Linked DNA regions of Azotobacter salinestris. The protein of the gene in region 1 interacts with the protein of each later gene in a pairwise test. Links are inferred from orthologs where the notes say so. Each region holds a gene or a part of one and is shown on either strand. Other genes may lie near its edges.

Region 1 (4,443 bases):
TGGTTTCCTGGGGCAGCTCCTCTCCCTGCAGGGACAACAGGTAGCGGGCGCGCCGGGACGGGCTCCTCAGCGTCTGGTAGGCCTCGTTGAGCCGGGCAGACTCCTCCAGCGCCAGGCGCTGCTCACGCTCGGGGGCACCGGCGAAGCGGTCGGGATGCACCCGGCGCACCAGTTCGCGGTAGCGCGCCGCGAGCCGCTCCAGGTCGAGGCGAAAATCCGGCTCGAGGTCGAACAGGGCGAAATGACTGCCGCTACTACCCATGCAGCCGCCTCAGGTGTTGAAGCTTTCGCCGCAGCCGCACTCGCCACGCACGTTCGGGTTGTTGAACTTGAAGCCCTCGTTGAGCCCTTCGCGGACGAAGTCCAGCTCGGTGCCGTCCAGGTAGACCAGGCTCTTGGGGTCGATGATCACCTTGACGCCGTGACTCTCGAACACCTGATCCTCGCCAGCCACCTCGTCGACGAACTCCAGCACGTAGGCCAGGCCCGAACAGCCGCTCGTGCGGACGCCCAGGCGGATGCCCTCGCCCTTGCCGCGCCCTTCGAGGGAGCGGCGGACATGGTGGGCGGCGGCTTCGGTCATGGTGATGGCCATTGCAACTCCTTAACTCGTCAGCGTGGTTTAAACCAGGCCCTTCTTGTGCTTGTAGTCGCGCACGGCGGCCTTGATGGCATCCTCTGCCAGCACGGAGCAGTGGATCTTGACCGGCGGCAACGCCAGCTCTTCGGCGATCTGGGTGTTCCTGATGGTTTCCGCCTCGTCCAGGGTCTTGCCCTTCATCCACTCGGTGGCCAGGGAGCTGGAGGCGATGGCCGAGCCGCAACCATAGGTCTTGAACTTGGCGTCCTCGATGATGCCCTGCTCGTTGACCTTGATCTGCAGGCGCATCACGTCGCCGCAGGCCGGGGCGCCGACCATGCCGGTGCCGACGTCAGGATCTTGCGCGTCGAGCTTGCCGACATTGCGCGGGTTTTCGTAGTGGTCGATGACCTTATCACTGTAAGCCATGGTGCAATACCTCGTTAATCACGGGCAATTTCGGGAAAGGAATCAGTGGGCCTGCCACTCGACCTTGGACAGATCGACCCCCTCCTTGTACATGTCCCAGAGCGGCGACAGCTCGCGCAGCTTGCTGACCGCCTCACAAACCTTCCGCGCGGCGTAGTCGACGTCCTCTTCGGTGGTGAAGCGACCGAAGGTGAAACGGATCGAGCTGTGCGCCAGCTCGTCGTTGCGTCCCAGGGCGCGCAGCACGTAGGACGGCTCCAGGGACGCCGAGGTGCAGGCCGAGCCCGAGGAAACCGCGAGGTCCTTGAGCGCCATGATCAGCGATTCGCCTTCCACATAGTTGAAGCTGAGGTTGAGGTTGTGTGGCACCCGCGCCGTGGCGCTGCCGTTCAGGTAGACCTCCTCGAGGGTGCTGACCTGCTCGTGGAAGCGCTGGCTGAGTCCGGCAATGCGCCGGCTTTCCGTAGCCATCTCTTCCCGGGCGATGCGAAAGGCCTCACCCATGCCGACGATCTGGTGGGTCGCCAGGGTGCCCGAGCGCATGCCGCGCTCATGACCGCCACCATGCATCTGCGCCTCCAGGCGCACGCGCGGCTTGCGGCGCACGTAGAGCGCACCGATGCCCTTGGGACCGTAGGTCTTGTGGGCGGAGAAGGACATCAGGTCGACCTTCATGTTCTCCAGGTCGATGGCCACCTTGCCGGTCGACTGCGCCGCATCCACGTGATACAGCACGCCGCGCGCGCGGGTCAGCTCGCCGATGGTGGCGATGTCGTTGACGGTGCCGATCTCGTTGTTGACGTGCATCACCGAGACCAGAATGGTGTCATCGCGCAGCGCCGCCTCGACCATCGCCGGGGTGATCAGGCCGTCCTCGCCAGGCTCGAGATAGGTTACCTCGAAGCCCTCGCGCTCGAGCTGGCGGGTGGTGTCCAGCACCGCCTTGTGCTCGATCTTCGAGGTGACGATATGCTTGCCCTTGCTCGCGTAGAAGTGCGCGACACCCTTGATCGCCAGGTTGTCGGACTCGGTGGCACCGGAGGTCCAGACGATCTCCCGCGGATCGGCATTGACCAGCTCCGCCACCTGCCGACGGGCGTTCTCCACCGCTTCCTCGGCCTTCCAGCCGAAGACGTGGGAACGCGAGGCCGGATTGCCGAAATTGCCGTCCATGGTCAGGCACTCGCACATCTTCTGCGCCACCCGCGGGTCGACCGGAGTGGTGGCGGAATAATCCAGGTAAATCGGCAACTTCATGGGGCTCTCCTGTCGGGCTAGCATCCGGCTCATTCGATGGCGGATGCTTCGATCTTTCCGGCATACGGCAGCGGACAACCGCCGCCCTGGCGCCGATCCTGCAAGCGGGCAAGATCCTGGACGTCGCTGCGGGCGACCAGATCGGCCAGGCTGATGCCGCTGAGAAACTCGTGGATCTGGTGGCTGAGATCGCACCAGAGGTAATGGGTCAGACAGACCTCTCCCGAATGGCAGCCACGGTCGCCCTGGCAGCGGGTCACGTCCACCGACTCGTTGACCGCGTCAATGACTTCGGCCACCTGGATGTCGGCCATGCCGCGGGACAACTGGTAGCCGCCACCGGGACCACGGACGCTGGTCACCAGACTATTACGCCGCAACTTGGCGAACAGCTGCTCCAGATAGGAAAGGGAAATCCCCTGGCGCTCGGAGATGTCGGCAAGGGAGACGGGGCCGTTCTGGGCATGCAATGCCAGATCGAGCATGGCCGTAACGGCATACCGGCCTTTGGTTGTCAGTCTCATGGTCGATACCAGGGAATCGCTGATTTGCATCAAGTATGCAATACCCGACCAATAGTATCAACTATTAATCCCTGTAATTTACTCGGAATTGTATCGCCCGACCTTTTGCCCGAGGCGGACCACGAAACCTCAGACCGGAGGCTTGCCGTCCTCTTCCTTGACCCCGGCGAAATCCTCCTCGCGCAGCGCCGGCAGCTCCTTGGCGTGATAATCGCTGCCCAGGGCCTTGAGCGCCTGGCACATGCCCTCGAGTCGCTCGTCGACGGCCTGCAGGTGATCGAGCAGTTGGCCGATGGCGTGCGCCACCGGGTCCGGCATGCTCTGGCCGAGAGCGTAGGCATCGAAGCCGTATTTCTCGGCGAGCGCCTGGCGTCTGGCCTCCTGCTCGTCGTCCGACCTGACGACGATGCGCCCGGGTATTCCCACCGCCGTGGCGCCGGCCGGCACCGCCCGGGTCACCACCGCATTGGAGCCGATCTTGGCGCCAGCCCCGACGGTGAAGGGGCCGAGAATCTTCGCCCCGGCTCCGACGATCACGCCATCTTCCAGGGTCGGATGGCGCTTGCCCTTGTCCCAGCTGGTGCCGCCGAGGGTCACTCCGTGGTAGAGGGTGACGTCGTCGCCGATCTCGGCCGTCTCGCCGATCACCACGCCCATGCCGTGGTCGATGAACAGGCGCCGGCCGACTCGCGCGCCCGGATGGATCTCGATACCGGTCAGCCAGCGCCCCAGATGCGAGACCAGCCGCGCCAGCAGCTTCCAGTCGCCGCACCACAGCCCGTGCGCCAGGCGATGCAGCCATACCGCATGCAGCCCCGGATAGCAGATCAGCACCTCGAGGGTGTTGCGCGCGGCAGGGTCGCGCCGGAAAACGCTCCGGATATCTTCTTGCATGCGTTCGAACATCACTGCTTTCTCCGCGTATGGGCCTCGCCACGGGCCGCCTTCTGGGTTTCCGTCAGGATGCCGCGCAGGATATTCATTTCCAACTTGCTGATCCCGCTGCGCCCGTACAGGCGGCGCAGGCGTGACATCAGATGGCGCGGCTTTTCCGGATCGAGGAAGCCGATCTCCACCAGGGTACTTTCCAGGTGCCCGTAGAACAGCTCCAGCTCGTCCATGGTGACCGGCTGGGCATTGAGCATCGCCGTGGTTTCCAGCTTTTCCTGCTTGCTCGGCAGCCCCTCGGCCGCCAGCCAGGCCATGCGCACCTCATAGGCGAGCACCTGGACCGCCGCCGCCAGATTCAGCGAACTGAACGAAGGATCCGAGGGAATGTGCACATGGAACTGGCAACGCTGCAGTTCCTCGTTGGTCAGCCCGGCGTATTCGCGGCCGAATACCAGCGCCACCTCGGCCCCCTGCCCGGCCTGCTCCAGACAGGTGGTGGCGCATTCGCGCGGATCCAGCAGCGGCCAGGGGATGCGCCGGTCGCGGGCGCTGGTGCCGAGCGCCAGGCTGCAGCCGACCAATGCCTCCTCCAGGCTGGCGACTACCTGTGCACTCTCCAGGATGTCGGTGGCGCCGGAGGCCCGGGCAACCGCCTCGCTGCTCGGAAAGTCCTCGGGATCGACCAGATAGAGGCGGCTCAGGCCCATGTTCTTCATGGCGCGGGCCGCCCCTCCGATATTGCCGGGATGACTGGTATTCACC
Region 2 (16,352 bases), 640 kb from region 1 along the record:
CCACTGGACCATGGCATCGGTCGCGCCGGAATAGAGGGAGTAGGACTTGAACCAGGAAACCGGCAGCTCCATGTTGTTGACGATGTGCAACATGGCGGTGACGAGAATGAACGCTCCGTAGAACCAGTTGCCTACATAGATGTGCTTGGTCTTGCGCTTGATGACGGTGCCGAAGAAAACGATCGCGTAGGTGACCCAGACCACGGCGATCAGGATGTCGATCGGCCACTCCAGCTCGGCGTACTCCTTGCTGCTGGTTACGCCCAGCGGCAGAGTAATGACGGCCAGCACGATCACGGCCTGCCAGCCCCAGAAGGTGAAGGCGGCCAGGCTGTCGGAGATCAGGCGCGTGTGACAGGTGCGTTGCACCACGTAGTACGAGGTAGCGAACAGGGCGCAGCCACCGAAGGCGAAGATCACCGCGTTGGTGTGCAGCGGTCGCAGGCGACCGAAGCTGGTCCACGGCAGGTTGAGGTTCAGTTCCGGCCACACCAGCTGTGCGGCAATGAGGACCCCAAGTCCCATTCCGATGACCCCCCAGATCACCGTCATGATGGCGAACTGGCGGACCACCTTATAGTTATAAGCAGTCTGACTCGATGCTGTGCTCATGCTTAAGGTTTCCACGGTTAATGGAGGTTTTTGAAGACAAAAAACGGCGTCTGCTATGCTTGATGGAGTGAACCATGGCAATGCTCGAGCCGTCGTGATCTGCGTTAAAAAAGCCCAGCAAAAGACTCGACCCTGTTTGCGGGCAGGCCTGACCGAGGTGGTCGCCTCAAGAGGGACGCCGGGTCAATGCGCCATTGTCTCAAAATTATTTCGGAAAGTTTAGATAGCGGAAGTCCAATCAAGAGATCGGGCGGTCCGTGGTGCGAGGTCGTATCGCACTTCGAGGGGGATCTGCCCCTCTGTGGCGGGCTATGTGTCATGCTCAGGCTTCATCAGGAAAAATTGGGCGTTTCAAAGCGGGGAAAGGATGGTGAATGAGCAAGGTGTCTGTATTGACGTAGATCAATGCCCGCAGGACGCTAATGGGATTGGGCAATGGCTGTGGAACGGTCCGGCGCCGGCCGAATCGCATGCCTGCCTGGTCCTGGCTCACGGCGCCGGATCTCCGATGGACAGCGAGTTCATGACGGGGATGGCCGAGCGCCTCGCTGCCCGCGGGATTTCCGTGGTGCGCTTCGAGTTTCCCTACATGGCGGCGCAGCGGCGGGGAACTGGCAGACGCCCTCCCGATCGGCAGGCACGCTTGCTGGACTGTTGGCGCGCGATATATTCCCTGTTGCGCCGGGAGATATCCAAGCCTTTGGCGATCGGCGGCAAGTCAATGGGCGGACGCATGGCAAGTCTGCTGGCGGACGAGCTTGAGGCCCAGGCGCTTGTCTGTCTGGGTTATCCCTTTTATCCCGCAGGCAAGGCAGACAGGCCGAGAACGGCTCACCTGGCTACGCTCAGGACACCGACTCTGATTGTGCAGGGGGAGCGTGATGCCATGGGCAGCCGGGAGAGGGTCAGGGGATATTCCTTGTCTCCGGCAATATGTCTTCAGTGGTTGGCGGCAGCCGATCATGATCTGAAGCCACTCAGGGCTTCAGGTTTTACCCATGAACACCATCTCGATACTGCTGCAAATATGGTCGCAGACTTCCTGCAATCCTTCGGTCGGCATCGCTGATATCTTTTTGCTACCGTTTTATATTGCCGATATCGGTGGCATATTGCTTCGATAAATCCTGCCATTCAGTATGGCTATTTGCCGCGCAAGAAGGTGAATTGGCCTTTATTCTCGATGGGGGCTACCGTTTCGCTTGGATAGCTTGTGTCTGATTCGGCTCAATGGAGCAAATGCTGAATTTCGGGAATTGTTTGCTGGCATTTTGGTCATGTCATCGCTGATGGCGCTTGGGTTGGTTGGGGGCGAATAACCGTCCTCTGCTTGCCCATTTACATGTCATCTTGCCATATCAGTCATTGCCTGGCGGAAAGGGTAGAGATGGGGTCGTGATGTGCCAAGTAAGGGGCTGCTGCAAGCAGCCATGAGCCTGGCGGAGAGGCAAGGGACAGGTGGTTGCAGCATGCAGGTCCTTCGATAACCGCAAGGCGAAGGGAAACGGACTGCGTTACAGTTATGAATATGTGAATATTTTTAGATATATAAATATTTCTTTTTCAAATAAACAATTGCTCGAAATCAGCTTGTGCCCTTGCTCGCGCATTACATTGACCATTGTTTCGGCGCTGAGTTGCACGGGGTTGCCGGCAAGTGCGCAAGACGCATCATCGCTTGGTCTGTTTGCCGGGGCTGCTGTGGCTTGTGCGAGGGGTTGAGGGGGCGGGACCAGGGCTATGTCTCCAGCGTTCCGGTCCACTCCTTGCGGGGGTATGGAGCGAAGCTTTTCGTCTGCCAATGGTGGCAGGGCTCACTGCCGTCTGGCTCAGCCAGGCGGCATGCAAAACGATGTTCAGGAGGCGCTATGGATTGGCATTCAATCCTCAGGAAGAAGAGGGTACGCGCTGTAGTACCCATCACGGGCCTGGCCTGCTGCTGGCTGCTGCTCAATGCAGTGGCCGCGGAAGGCGGGCGCATGGCCATGAGCGAAAGCCCGGTGAGGCAGTACAAGAGTGCCGGACACGTCAGTGTCGATCTGCTCGGTGCTGGCGCCGACCGGCAATGGGCATCCTATCCGCAATGGGAGGGAGCGGCTTCCAGCGGGACCGCGGGGCAGCCGGTACAGACCTACTGTCTGAGTACCTTGGAGTCGACACTGCATCCGATTGCCCGTCTGAAGGGGAGACCTGTATGGCGCTTCTAGGTCTGCGATTCGGCAATCAGCTGTCGCAGCACGTATTGCAGAATGCCGCCGGCCTTGAAGTATTCAACCTCGTTGGCCGTGTCGATGCGGCATAGCACCGGGAAGTCGGTTCGCGATCCATCCCGGCGTTCCACCTCCACCGTCAGCGACTGGCGCGGTTTCAGCAGGCTTCCCGACAAGCCGCGAATGAACAGTTTCTCCGTGCCGTTCAGGCCTAGGCTTTGGCGCGTGGTGCCTTCGCCAAACTGCAGTGCCAGCACACCCATGCCAATCAGGTTGGAGCGGTGGATACGCTCGAAGCTCTCGGCGATCACTGCCTTCACGCCGAGCAGATTGGTGCCCTTTGCCGCCCAGTCACGACTGGAGCCGGTGCCGTATTCCTTGCCGGCGATCACCACCAGCGGCACGCCTTCAGCCTGGTAGCGCATGGCCGCATCGTAGATGGGCAGCTTTTCCCCGCCCGGTTGATGCAGGGTGTTGCCACCTTCCTCGCCAGCCAGCATCTCATTCTTGATGCGGATATTGGCAAAAGTGCCGCGCATCATCACTTCGTGGTTGCCGCGCCGCGCGCCGTAGGAGTTGAAGTCGGCCGGCTGCACGCCGAGCTGTTGCAGGTAGAGCCCGGCCGGAGAGCTGGGTTTGATGCTGCCGGCCGGGGAGATGTGGTCGGTGGTGATGGAGTCGCCGAACAGCGCCAGAATGCGTGCATTCTCGATGTCCCGGGGAGGCGCCGGGGGCTGGGCGATGTCTGCGAAGAAAGGGGGATTTCGGACATAGGTGGACCGGGCGTCCCATTGATAGGTATCTCCGGTTCCGGCCGGAATGGCCTGCCAGGCGGCATCGCCGCTGAACACGTCGGCGTAGCGCCTGCGGAACATCTCGCTGTCGATCTGGGCAACTGCCATGGCAATCTCCTCGTTGCTCGGCCAGATGTCCCGCAGATGGACCGGCTGCCCCTGGGCATCGAGGCCGAGCGGTTCGCGGGTCAGGTCGATGCGTGTGGTGCCGGCGAGGGCGAAGGCTACCACCAGGGGCGGCGAGGCCAGCCAGTTGGCCTTCACCAGAGGGTGCACACGGCCCTCGAAGTTGCGGTTGCCGGACAGCACCGAGGAGACGATCAGATCGTTGTCGGTGATCGTTTGGCCAACGGGGTCCGGCAGGGGGCCGGAATTGCCGATGCAGGTGGTGCAGCCGTAGCCGACCAGGTTGAAGCCGAGCCGGTCGAGATAGGGCGTGAGACCAGCCTTTGCCAGATAGTCGGTGACCACCTTGGAGCCTGGCGCCAGGGAAGTCTTCACCCAGGGCTGGCACTTGAGGCCGCGCTCGACGGCCTTCTTCGCCAGCAACCCGGCGGCCATCAGTACGCTGGGATTGGATGTGTTGGTGCAGGAGGTGATGGCGGCGATCACCACGTCGCCGTGATGCAGGCTGCAGCTGCCATCGCCGACCGGAAAGGCCTTGTCGAGTTCGGCCTTGCGTCCGCCGAGGTCCAGCAGCAGGTCGAACTGGGTACCGATGTCTTCCAGGGCAACCCGGTCCTGCGGGCGCTTGGGACCGGCCAAAGACGGGCGGACCTCGCCCAGGTCGAGTGCCAGGGTGGTGGTGAAGGCGGGCTCCGGAGCCTCGACGTCGTGCCACAGCCCCTGGGCCCTGCAGTAGGCCTCCACCAGGGCGATGCGCCGCTCGTCACGGCCGCTCAGGCGCAGGTAGTCGAGGGTCACCCGGTCGACCGGGAAGAAGCCGCAGGTCGCGCCATACTCCGGGGCCATGTTGGCGATGGTGGCCCGATCGGCCAGCGGCAGATTGTCCAGACCGGGGCCGTAGAACTCGACGAACCTGCCGACAACCCCGTGCTTGCGCAGGATCTGCGTGACGGTGAGCACCAGGTCGGTGGCGGTCACGCCTTCGTTCAACTGGCCGTTGAGGCGAAAACCGACCACCTCGGGGATCAGCATCGAGACCGGCTGGCCAAGCATCGCCGCCTCCGCCTCGATCCCGCCGACGCCCCAGCCGAGCACGCCGAGGCCGTTGATCATGGTGGTGTGCGAGTCGGTGCCGACCAGGGTGTCCGGGTAGGCCCAGAGTTCGCCGTTCTCCTCGCGGGTCCAGGCCACCTGGGCCAGGTATTCCAGATTGACCTGATGGCAGATGCCGGTGCCCGGCGGTACCACGCGGAAGTTGGCGAAAGCCTGCTGTCCCCAGCGCAGGAAGGCGTAGCGCTCGCCGTTGCGCTCCATTTCCAGGGCGACATTGTCGGTGAAGGCGCTCGGGTCGGCGAAGCGGTCGACCATCACCGAATGGTCGATCACCAGGTCGACCGGGGAGAGCGGATTGATCCGCTGCGGATCGGCGCCGGCCTGCGCTACGGCGTCGCGCATGGCGGCCAGGTCGACCACCGCGGGCACGCCGGTGAAGTCCTGCATCAGCACCCGCGCCGGGCGGAAGGCGATCTCTCGCGTGGAGCTGCGCGTCTCGAGCCAGCCGGCCAGCGCGGCGAGATCGTCGGCGCGCACGCTGACGCCGTCTTCCCAGCGCAGCAGGTTCTCCAGCAGCACCTTGAGCGAAATCGGCAGGCGACTGATGTCGCCCAGGCGCTTCGCCGCCTCCGGCAGGCTGAAGTAATGATAGGTCTGGCCATCTATCTCGAGGCTGCGTCGGCAGTTCAGGCTATCCAGGGAAGGCATCGGGGGGTTCTCCGGGAATGTTCGGCGGGGCAGGCTTCTTGATGGACTAGTGTTCCAAGCTAGTCCCGCCGGCCGGGACGTGCCAGTCGAGGGGATTGCCGGGAAGGCCTACCGCCGTCGAATTGGCTATCATGCGCGGCCCTGAAGGCGATCGGATGTCTCGAGGAAAAATACCGACCATGAACAGCCTGTTGTTGCATTGCCGTCCCGGTTTCGAAGGCGAGGTCTGCGCCGAGATCGGCGAACATGCCGGGCGCCTGAATGTGGCCGGCTATGCCAGGGCCAGGCCAAACAGTGCCTATGCCGAGTTCGTCTGCAGCGAGCCGGGCGGTGCCGAGCGGCTGATGCGCGAGTTGCGCTTCGCCGCGCTGATCTTTCCCCGCCAGTGGGCGCGTGGTGGTTTCGTCGAGCTGCCCGAGAGCGATCGTATCGGCGTTCTGCTCGAGCATCTGGCCGACTACCCAGTCTGCGGCAGCCTCTGGCTGGAGGTGCTGGACACCAACGAAGGCAAGGAGTTGTCGACCTTCTGCCGCAAGTTCGAGGTGCCGCTGCGCAAGGCGCTGGGCAAAGCCGGCAGACTGCTGGACGATCCACGCGGGCCGCGCCTGCTGCTGACCTTCAGAAGCGGCCGCGAGGTCTTTCTCGGACTGGCCGAGCCGGTCAACTCGTCAGCCTGGCCGATGGGCATCCCGCGCCTCAAGTTCCCCCGCGAGGCGCCGAGCCGTTCGACCCTCAAGCTGGAAGAGGCCTGGCATCAATTCATTCCGCGCGAGGCATGGGACCTGCGCCTCGCACCGGGGATGACCGCCGTGGACCTCGGTGCCGCGCCCGGTGGCTGGACCTGGCAATTGGTCAACCGGCACATGAAGGTGATGGCGGTGGACAACGGGCCTATGGCGCAGAGCCTGATGGATTCCGGGCTGGTCGAGCACGTGCGTGCCGATGGCTTCGTCTTCCGGCCGCGCCGGCCGGTCGACTGGATGGTCTGCGACATCGTCGAGAAGCCCGCCCGCACGGCCGCCCTGATCGAGACCTGGCTCGGCGAGGGACTCTGCCGCGAGGCGGTGGTCAACCTCAAGCTGCCGATGAAGCAGCGCTACGCCGAAGTACGCCGCCTGCTCGAGCGCATCGGCGATGGTCTGGCCGCGCGTGGCGTGAAGACGTCCATCGCCTGCCGCCAGCTCTACCACGACCGCGAGGAAGTGACCTGCCATCTGCGCCGGCTGCAGGCCCCGGCGTGACCCGGGGCGCTGCTTCGGCGACAATGTCCCTACCGGTTTTCTGGAGTTAGCCATGTCCCAGCCCGATCCCGCCAGCCTGGCCGTCGACGCGATTCTCGATGCCACCGGCCTCAACTGCCCCGAGCCGGTGATGCTGCTGCACAACAAGGTCCGCGACCTGACAGCCGGCGGTCTGCTCAAGGTGATCGCCACCGATCCCTCGACCCGTCGCGACATCCCCAAGTTCTGCATCTTCCTCGGCCATGAGTTGCTCGGGCAGCAGGAGGAGGGCGGAACATACCTGTACTGGATCCGCAAGAAGGTGGAATAGGCGGCATGCCGGGCGTGCCAGATCGTCCGCAAAAGTCCGGCATCCATTCGCCAGTTCTGTGCATCCGTTGCGGATTCCGCAATGTGCCGGGTCGATGTGCCCGGGGTGTCCGCTATCGTGGCGATGCGTGGTCATGGAACCCCGCGCTTAACGACACAAGGAGTGCACCCATGCGCAAGAACCCGTTTTCCTCCCTCCTGCTGGCTCTGCTGGCCAGCGCATCCGTCGCTGTCTCGGCAGCCGAAGCGCCCAAGGCCGAAGCCGCCAAGCCGGCCGTGACCCAGCCTGCGCAGCCCGCCCAGGTTGTCCAGGCGACTGCCGCGGCCAAGGTCGATCTCAACACCGCCGATGCGGCAACGCTCGAGCGCGAGTTGCAGGGCATCGGTCCCGCCAAGGCCCAGGCCATCGTCGACTATCGCCAGGCTCATGGCTCGTTCGCCTCGGTGGACGAGCTGCTGGAGGTCAAGGGAATCGGCGCTGCGACACTGGAAAAGAACCGTGCTCGCTTGAGCGCCAACTGATTCCAGTGCAGTAGTCGGGCCGGTCTCGTGACCGGCCTTTTCATGAAGGGGAGCCATCGGTCCGATTCGTCGCAAGCGAGTTGCAGCCGATCCCGAGGGGAGTTGACTTTCCTTTCTCTATCAGTAGGATACGCACCGTTGTTCCGCGATAGCTCAGTCGGTAGAGCAAGTGACTGTTAATCACTGGGTCCCTGGTTCGAGTCCAGGTCGCGGAGCCAGATCGCAAAAGGCCTGATCGCAAGATCAGGCCTTTTTGCTTTTCTGCAGCGTCGCTCCTTCGTCCCGGCGGCTCTCGCATGGAGAGTCCGCCGGGCGGGCAGGATCAGAGCACCTGGGCGATGGCCTGGGTGACGCTGGCGATGTTGCGCTGGTTCAGGGCGGCGACGCAGATGCGGCCGGTGGCGACGGCATAGATGCCGAACTCGTTGCGCAGACGCTCCACCTGCTCGGCGCTGAGGCCGGAGTAGGAGAACATGCCGCGCTGCTGGGCGACGAAGGCGAAGTCGCGCCTGGCGCCCTGGGCAGCCAGCTGCTCGACCATGGCCTGGCGCATGCTCTGGATGCGTCCGCGCATCTCGGCCAGTTCGCTTTCCCACAGGGCGCGCAGTTCCGGGCTGTTGAGCACGCCGGACACCACGCTGGCGCCATGGGTCGGCGGGTTCGAGTAGTTGGTGCGGATCACCCGCTTGATCTGCGACAGCACGCGCGCGGCCTCGTCCTTCGAGGCGGTGACGATGGACAGGGCGCCGACGCGCTCGCCGTAGAGGGAGAAGGACTTGGAGAAGGAGCTGGAGACGAAGAACTGCAGGTCCGATTCGGAGAACAGGCGTACCGCGGCGGCGTCCTCCTCGATGCCGTCGCCGAAGCCCTGATAGGCGATGTCGAGGAAGGGCACGTGGCCGCGCTCGCGGATCGCTTCCAGCACCTGCTTCCAGTCGTCGGCGGACAGATCGACGCCGGTCGGGTTGTGGCAGCAGGCGTGCAGCAGCACGATGGAGCCGGCCGGCAGGGCCTTGATGTCCTCGAGCATGCCGGCGCGGTTCAGGCCGTGGCTGGCGGCGTCGTAGTAACGGTAGCTCTGCACGCGGAAGCCGGCGGACTCGAACAGGGCGCGGTGGTTCTCCCAGCTCGGGTCGCTGATGGCGACCACGGCGTCCGGCCGCAGGCGCTTGAGGAAGTCGGCGCCGACCTTCAGCGCGCCGGTGCCGCCCAGAGCCTGTGCGGTGACCACACGGCCATCGGCGAGCAGGGCGGCGTCGTTGCCGAACAGCAGCTTCTGCACGGCCTGGTCGTAGGCGCCGATGCCCTCGATCGGCAGGTAGCCGCGTGGCGCATGGGCGGCGATGCGAGCCTTCTCGGCTTCCTCGACGGCGCGCAGCAGGGGAATTCGACCCTCTTCGTTGTAGTAGACGCCGACACCGAGGTTGACCTTGGTCGGACGGGTATCGGCATTGAATGCTTCGGTGAGGCCAAGGATCGGGTCACGCGGTGCCATTTCTACGGCAGAGAACAAGCTCATGGTCGAGGTGCTCGAAGAAGAAGAGGGTGGAGGGCCAGGCTACTACCCCCACGCAGGCGGACGGGCCATCGACCGGAGAGGGGCGACGGTATGCGCAGGGGGCATGCAGAATCGGGGCGTTAGTATAGCGGCCACGTCCGATGCCTGCGATATGCTGTTTCAGGGTTTTGTGTCAACCATATGTCGAAGGCGGCCCCGCCGGCCGGTGCTCGAAGGCTCCTGCCGGACGCATGCCGGCTGCCTGCAGTTTCCCGGCGAAGTTGTCCGCCGGCACCATCGAGAGAGGTTCCCATGTCCGAATTCCAGCTGGTGACCCGTTTCCAGCCCGCCGGCGACCAGCCCGAGGCCATCCGTCGGATGGTCGAGGGGCTGGAGGCCGGGTTGTCGCACCAGACCCTGCTCGGGGTGACCGGCTCCGGCAAGACCTTCAGCATCGCCAGCGTGATCGCCCGGGTGCAGCGCCCGACCCTGGTGCTGGCGCCCAACAAGACCCTGGCGGCGCAGCTCTACGGCGAGTTCAAGAGCTTCTTCCCGCACAACGCGGTGGAATACTTCGTCTCCTACTACGACTACTACCAGCCGGAAGCCTATGTGCCGTCCTCCGACACCTACATCGAGAAGGACGCCTCGATCAACGACCACATCGAACAGATGCGCCTGTCGGCGACCAAGGCGTTGCTGGAGCGGCCGGACGCGATCATCGTCGCCACCGTCTCGTCGATCTACGGCCTGGGCGATCCGGCCAGCTACCTGAAGATGGTGCTGCACATCGACCGCGGCGACAGACTCGACCAGCGCGCCCTGCTGCGTCGCCTGGCCGAGCTGCAGTACACCCGCAACGACATGGATTTCGCGCGCGCCACCTTCCGCGTGCGCGGCGACGTGATCGATATCTTCCCGGCCGAATCCGAGCTGGAAGCGATCCGCATCGAGCTGTTCGACGACGAGGTGGAGAGCCTGGCCGCCTTCGATCCCTTGACCGGCGAGGTGATCCGCAAGCTGCCGCGCTTCACCTTCTATCCCAAGAGCCACTACGTCACCCCGCGGGAAACGCTGCTGGAGGCGGTGGAGCAGATCAAGGCCGAACTCAAGGACCGCCTGGAGCATCTGCAGGGGCACGGCAAGCTGGTGGAGGCGCAGCGCCTGGAACAGCGCACCCGCTTCGACCTGGAGATGATCCTCGAGCTGGGCTACTGCAACGGCATCGAGAACTACTCCCGCTACCTCTCCGGGCGCGCGCCGGGCGAGGCGCCGCCGACCCTCTACGACTACCTGCCGGACAACGCGCTGATGGTGATCGACGAATCCCACGTCACCGTCCCGCAGGTCGGCGCCATGTACAAGGGCGACCGCTCGCGCAAGGAAACCCTGGTGGAATACGGCTTCCGCCTGCCCTCGGCGCTGGACAACCGGCCGATGCGTTTCGACGAGTGGGAGCGCATCAGCCCGCAGACCATCTTCGTCTCGGCGACCCCCGGTCCCTACGAGGCCGAACACGCCGGACGGATCATCGAGCAGGTGGTGCGCCCCACCGGCCTGGTCGACCCCCAGCTCGAGGTGCGTCCGGCGACTACCCAGGTCGACGACCTGCTCTCCGAGATCCGCAAGCGCGTCGCCGCCGAGGAGCGCGTGCTGGTCACCACCCTGACCAAGCGCATGGCCGAGGACCTCACCGACTACCTGGGCGACCACGACGTGCGGGTGCGCTACCTGCACTCGGACATCGACACCGTGGAGCGCGTGGAGATCATCCGCGACCTGCGCAGCGGCGCCTTCGACGTGCTGGTGGGCATCAACCTGCTGCGCGAGGGGCTGGACATGCCCGAGGTGTCGCTGGTGGCGATCCTCGACGCGGACAAGGAGGGCTTCCTGCGCAGCGAACGCTCGCTGATCCAGACCATCGGCCGCGCCGCGCGCAACCTCAACGGCAAGGCGATCCTCTATGCCGACAACATCACCGGCTCGATGCAGCGCGCCATCGACGAGACCGAGCGGCGCCGGGCCAGGCAGATCGCCTTCAACGAGGCCCACGGCATCGTGCCCAGGGGCGTCAAGAAGGACATTCAGGACATCCTCGAAGGGGCCGTGGTGCCCGGCGCGCGCAGCCGCAAACGGGTGGCCAGGGCGGCGGAGGAGAGCGGCCAGTATGCCGCCGAGCTGCGTTCGCCGAGCGAGATCAACAAGCGCATCCGCCAGCTCGAGGAGAAGATGTACGCCCTGGCTCGCGACCTGGAGTTCGAGGCCGCGGCGCAGCTGCGCGACGAGATCCAGGCGCTGCGCGAAAAGCTGCTGCAGGTCTGATGCAGGAAGGCTCCAGCGTTCGGCCGCGTGCCCGGCTGGAGCCCCCGGCTTCGCCCCTGCTAACATTCGCGCCCTTCATCCTTCTGTTCGTCCCTCTGTCCGGGAGCCTGCATGACCACCGTCCGCACCCGCATCGCGCCGTCGCCCACCGGCGATCCGCACGTCGGCACCGCCTATATCGCCCTGTTCAACCTGTGCTTCGCCCGTCAGCACGGCGGCCAGTTCATCCTGCGCATCGAGGATACCGACCAGCTGCGCTCGACCCGCGAGTCGGAGCAGCAGATCTACGACGCCCTGCGCTGGCTAGGCATCGAATGGGACGAGGGCCCGGACGTCGGCGGCCCCCACGGCCCCTACCGGCAGAGCGAGCGCGGCGAGATCTATAAAAAGTACTCGGACGAGCTGGTCGCCAAGGGCCACGCCTTCCCCTGCTTCTGCAGCGCCGAGCGCCTCGACCAGGTGCGCGCGCAGCAGATGGCCAACAAGGAGACCCCGCGCTACGACGGCCACTGCATGCACCTCGCCCCGCAAGAGGCGCAGCGCCGCATCGATGCCGGCGAGTCCCACGTGATCCGCATGAAGGTGCCGAGCGAAGGCGTCTGCACGGTGCCGGACCTGCTGCGCGGCGATGTGGAGATCCCCTGGGACCGCATGGACATGCAGGTGCTGATGAAGGCCGACGGCCTGCCCACCTATTTCCTCGCCAACGTGGTCGACGACCACCTGATGGGCATCACCCACGTGCTGCGCGGCGAGGAGTGGCTGCCCTCGGCGCCCAAGCTGATCAAGCTCTACGAGTACTTCGGCTGGGAGCAGCCCAAGCTGGTGTACATGCCGCTGTTGCGCAATCCGGACAAGAGCAAGCTGTCCAAGCGCAAGAACCCCACCTCGATCACCTTCTACCAGCGCATGGGCTTTCTGCCCGAGGCGATGCTCAACTACCTGGGCCGCATGGGCTGGTCCATGCCCGACGAGCGCGAGAAGTTCACCCTGGCGGAGATGATCGAGCACTTCGACATCAATCGCGTGTCCCTCGGCGGGCCGATCTTCGACATGGAGAAGCTTTCCTGGCTGAACGGCCAGTGGCTGCGCGAGCTGCCGGTCGAGGCCTTCGCTGCCGAAGTGCACAAGTGGGCGTTCAATCCCGAGTACCTGATGCAAATCGCTCCGCACGTGCAGGGTCGGGTGGAGACCTTCAGCCAGATCGCCCCGCTGGCCGGCTTCTTCTTCGCCGGCGGCGTGCCGCTGGACGCCACGCTGTTCGAGCACAAGAGGCTCTCGCCCGACCAGGTCCGCCAGTTGCTGCAGCTGATCCTCTGGAAGCTGGAAGCCCTGCGCCAGTGGAACAAGGACAACATCACCGCGATCATCCAGAAGACCAGCGAGCACCTCGGCTACAAGCTGCGCGACGCAATGCCGCTGATCTTCCCGGCGATCACCGGCCAGGCCAGCTCGGTGTCGGTACTCGACGCCATGGAGATCCTCGGCGCCGACCTGACCCGCTTCCGCCTGCGCCAGGCCATCGAGCTGCTCGGCGGCGTGTCGAAGAAGGAGAACAAGGAGTGGGAGAAGCTGCTGGCCGAGATGCCCTGATCTTTCCCGCATGAGCGAGGCGGCGGGCTGAACCGGCCCGGCTTCCCGAGCTACGTGCCCCGAGCTACGCGCCCCGGTCTTTCCAGCAGGAGAGGCCGGGGCTTTTTGTTTGTCGCGTCAGCAGGTCACCCAGACAGCCATGGACGTCCACGGCTGTCGGCGAGGGGAACTTATCAAGGTCGTCGGTCAACGAAAAAAGACCTGCGCCTTTTTCTTTCCCTATCTGATTGCCTTGCTCGGAGGACGCCACGCAATGAATTGGACGGAGCTGAATTGGCAAGAGCTGGACTGGCAGGCAATGCTGAACGAAAGCCTCTGGACGAGCCTCGCCCTGCTGCTGGCCGTGACCCTGGCCAGCTACTGGCTGCTGCGCGGCATTCTCGGCATCGTCAGCCGCCGGATGCGGGCGCTGGCGGCGCGCGGGCGGCTCTACGGCTTCATCGCGGAAATGCTCGCGCATACCAGCCGCCTGCTGGTCTTCGCCTTCTCGCTGCTCATCGGCCTGAAGGTGGTGGAATTGTCGCCGCGCTGGGAGGACATGCTGTCCCACGGCTGGTTCATCGCCCTGGCCTTTCAGCTGGCGCTGTGGCTCGACACCGGCATCCGCCTGTGGATGGACAGCCTGGCCCACAACGGCCGGGCGCGCAATCCGGTGACCACGGCGATCATCGGCATCCTCTTCCGTATCCTGATCTGGGCGATGATGCTGCTGTCGATCCTCGCCAACCTCGGGGTGAACATCACCGCCATGGTCGCCAGCCTGGGGATCGGCGGCATCGCCATCGCCCTGGCGGTGCAGACGGTGCTCGGCGATGTCCTCGCCTCGCTGTCGATCGGCATGGACAAGCCTTTCGAGATCGGCGATTTCGTGGTGTTCGGCGAGGTGGCCGGAACCATCGAGCACATCGGCGTGAAGACCACCCGCATCCGCAGCCTGAGCGGCGAGCAGATCGTCTGCGCCAATTCCGACATGCTGACCAGGACCCTGCACAACTACAAGCGCATGGACACCCGGCGGATCGTGTTCAAGTTCGGCATCGCCTACAACACGCCGGTGGAGAAGGTGCGCGAGGTCGCGGCGCTGGTCCGGCGGATCGTCCAGGGGATCGAGGGCACCCGTTTCGACCGCGCGCATTTCCTGGCCTTCGATGAAAGCCAGCTGACCTTCGAGGTGGTCTACATCGTGCTCAGCGCGGATTACAACCGCTACATGGATATCCAGCAGGAGATCAACCTGGGCCTGCTGCAGGGCCTGCGCGAGATGCAGGTGCAGTTCGCCTTTCCCACGCGCAGTGTCGAGTTCATCGGAGGCGTCCTGCCGCAGGTCAGCGTGGGCGGCCTGCCCTCGGGCAAGCTTGCCGCCAACAACGGCATCGTCCTGAGCGACGGCAGAGGGCAGCAGCAGTGAGACCTTGAAAGGAGCCAGCCCGCGGCGCCCCGAGGGCGCCACGGGACAGGCCCGGGGGAGGGTTATTCCTGGACGTTCATGAACTCGCGCGCCCAGATGCGATATTCATCCAGGGTCGAGTACTTGGTGCAGAGTTCCTTGGCGCTCAGGTCGGACGGGCCGACGCCGCGCTGTTCGCGCAGGCAGTCGTAGGTCGCCTTGATCGCGGCGAAGTAGGCGGCATGCCCGTTCACCACGATGCGCACGCCGTTCTCGGCCAGGCGGGCCATGTCGCGCAGCTTCGGATTGCCGTAGGTGATCAGCATCAACGGCGTATCCGGCAGGTGCCGGGTGATGGCCTCCAGATGCTCGAAGTCCTTGATGCCGATCATGCAGATGCCGTCCGCGCCGGCGGCCTGGTAGGCCTTGGCCCGCTCGATGGTCTCCTCGATGCTGAGCTGCTCGGCGTTGGTACGGGCGATGATGCTCAGCTGCGGATCGATGCGTGCCTCCAGGGCGGCGCGGATCTTGCCCACGGCCTCGTCCAGGGGGATCAGGTCGGTGGTCTTGTGCCCGTACTTGGGCGGCAGCAGGGTGTCTTCCAGGGTCAGCGCGGCGACGCCGGCGCGCTCCAGTTCGGCCACGGTACGCATGGCGTTGATCGCGTTGCCGTAGCCATGGTCGGCATCGGCGATGATCGGCAGGCTGGCCACGCGGCCGATGCGGGTGGCCTGCTCGACGAACTCGCTGAGGGTGATCAGCGCATAGTCCGGGGCGGCGAGCACCTGCAGGGCGGCGACCGAGCCGCCGAGAATGCCGACCTCGAAATTCAGGTCGCCGGCGATCCGCGCCGACATCGGATCGAATACCGAGGCGGCGTCGTAGCAGGTCCTGGATTCCAGCAACGCCCGGAATTGGCGTCTCAAATCGTGCTGAGAAGCAAGGGTCATAGAAAAACTCCTGAAAGGCGGTATGGGGTAGTCGTTATTTTTTTTGAATGGCTCCGGTCTGCCCCGGGCAAACAGCCGGGGTGCCTGGCCTTTTTGGTTTTAATGTCGCAGCGGCTGCGCAAGGGGCCATGCGGACTACTGTTTCGATGGCCAGGGGCTCGCCGTGCCGCTAGGTGCCGGCGGGCCTGATTGTTGTTCTGCTGCCAGGCGGATTTGCTCCGTGCAGGCAGACCCGTTCCGGTCCCTTCATGAAGGGCGGGGGGCTTGACTAAAGTACAGCTTGTTTCGCTTGAAGACGAGCCTTTTTGGCCGCTCTGGTGGCTTTTGGCCTGCCCCGTTCCAGCGTGCGGGATCCTCTCACTCCACCTTGCTGCGGCGCAGCCGAGCGCTTTCGGCGATGCCGCTCTCGGCCTGCTCGGACGCCTGCTGCAGTTCCGCCGAGCGGACGAAGCGGGTCGGCGCCGAACCGTCGGCATTGTGCTGGAGGATGCCGCGAGGGCGGCCCTGGGCGTCGAGCAGCAGCTGGCCAATGCCGGCGCCGTTCCACAGGCGCTCGCCGCGCCGGCCGCGATGGGGAATGCGCGGCACCACCTCCATCCGGCGCCGCTTGGTCAGCCAGTTGAGCGGCGACCAGGGCGCGTATAGCCAGCGGTTGAGGCGGTCGAAGCACTTCAGCAGGCCAGGGGGGAACTCGTTCTTGATGCCGCTGCTGGTGATCTGCCAGATGCGCGGTCCTCCGGCGCGGTAGCGGATCTGCACGTCGTAGGCGAAGGAGTAATGCACGTCGCCCGACAGGATCACGTAGTTGGCCGGGGTGCGCGAGTGGCGGAAGATGTTGAGGATCACCTGCGCCGCGCCGCGGTGTGCCATCCAGTTCTCCGCATCGACCAGCAGCGGGTGCCCGGCCAGGGTGAACAGGCGCTGGACGGCCTCTATCAGCTTGACGCCGAAGACCGGCGCCGGCGAGACGATCACCGCGGCCTGCTCGTCGAGCAACTCCTGCTGCAGCTCGCAGAGGGCCTCCCAG

Evidence for each region.
Region 2: the proteins of GCU53_RS18200 (region 1) and tusA interact in binary tests that used the Escherichia coli proteins (3 or more experiments, as listed by UniProt). The link is inferred for Azotobacter salinestris from one-to-one orthologs.

The regions. Positions count from the first base shown.
Region 1 is NZ_CP045302.1:3,878,948-3,883,390, reverse strand. The notes cover bases 160-3,111. They hold GCU53_RS18200 (IscS subfamily cysteine desulfurase), read right to left. Parts: upstream 2,267-3,111; coding sequence 1,052-2,266; downstream 160-1,051. Other genes in these bases: cysE (serine O-acetyltransferase), read right to left, coding at 2,920-3,111; iscR (Fe-S cluster assembly transcriptional regulator IscR), read right to left, coding at 2,296-2,790; iscU (Fe-S cluster assembly scaffold IscU), read right to left, coding at 623-1,009; iscA (iron-sulfur cluster assembly protein IscA), read right to left, coding at 272-595; hscB (co-chaperone HscB), read right to left, coding at 160-262. Also shown: more of hscB, read right to left, coding at 1-159; more of cysE, read right to left, coding at 3,112-3,696; tRNA (cytosine(32)/uridine(32)-2'-O)-methyltransferase TrmJ, read right to left, coding at 3,696-4,443. UniProt on the Escherichia coli protein: Master enzyme that delivers sulfur to a number of partners involved in Fe-S cluster assembly, tRNA modification or cofactor biosynthesis. Catalyzes the removal of elemental sulfur from cysteine to produce alanine.
Region 2 is NZ_CP045302.1:4,512,005-4,528,356, forward strand. Bases 5,557-8,425 are described here. They hold tusA (sulfurtransferase TusA), read left to right. Parts: upstream 5,557-6,796; coding sequence 6,797-7,054; downstream 7,055-8,425. Other genes in these bases: rlmM (23S rRNA (cytidine(2498)-2'-O)-methyltransferase RlmM), read left to right, coding at 5,683-6,744; GCU53_RS21290 (ComEA family DNA-binding protein), read left to right, coding at 7,225-7,575; GCU53_RS21300 (amino acid aminotransferase), read right to left, coding at 7,898-8,425. Outside these bases: ccoN (cytochrome-c oxidase, cbb3-type subunit I), read right to left, coding at 1-612; GCU53_RS21265 (alpha/beta family hydrolase), read left to right, coding at 980-1,681; aconitate hydratase AcnA, read right to left, coding at 2,816-5,503; more of GCU53_RS21300, read right to left, coding at 8,426-9,094; excinuclease ABC subunit UvrB, read left to right, coding at 9,386-11,395; gltX (glutamate--tRNA ligase), read left to right, coding at 11,507-12,988; GCU53_RS21315 (mechanosensitive ion channel family protein), read left to right, coding at 13,272-14,396; GCU53_RS21320 (isocitrate lyase/PEP mutase family protein), read right to left, coding at 14,459-15,325; GCU53_RS21325 (alkaline phosphatase D family protein), read right to left, coding at 15,683-16,352. UniProt on the Escherichia coli protein: Sulfur carrier protein involved in sulfur trafficking in the cell. Part of a sulfur-relay system required for 2-thiolation during synthesis of 2-thiouridine of the modified wobble base 5-methylaminomethyl-2-thiouridine (mnm(5)s(2)U) in tRNA.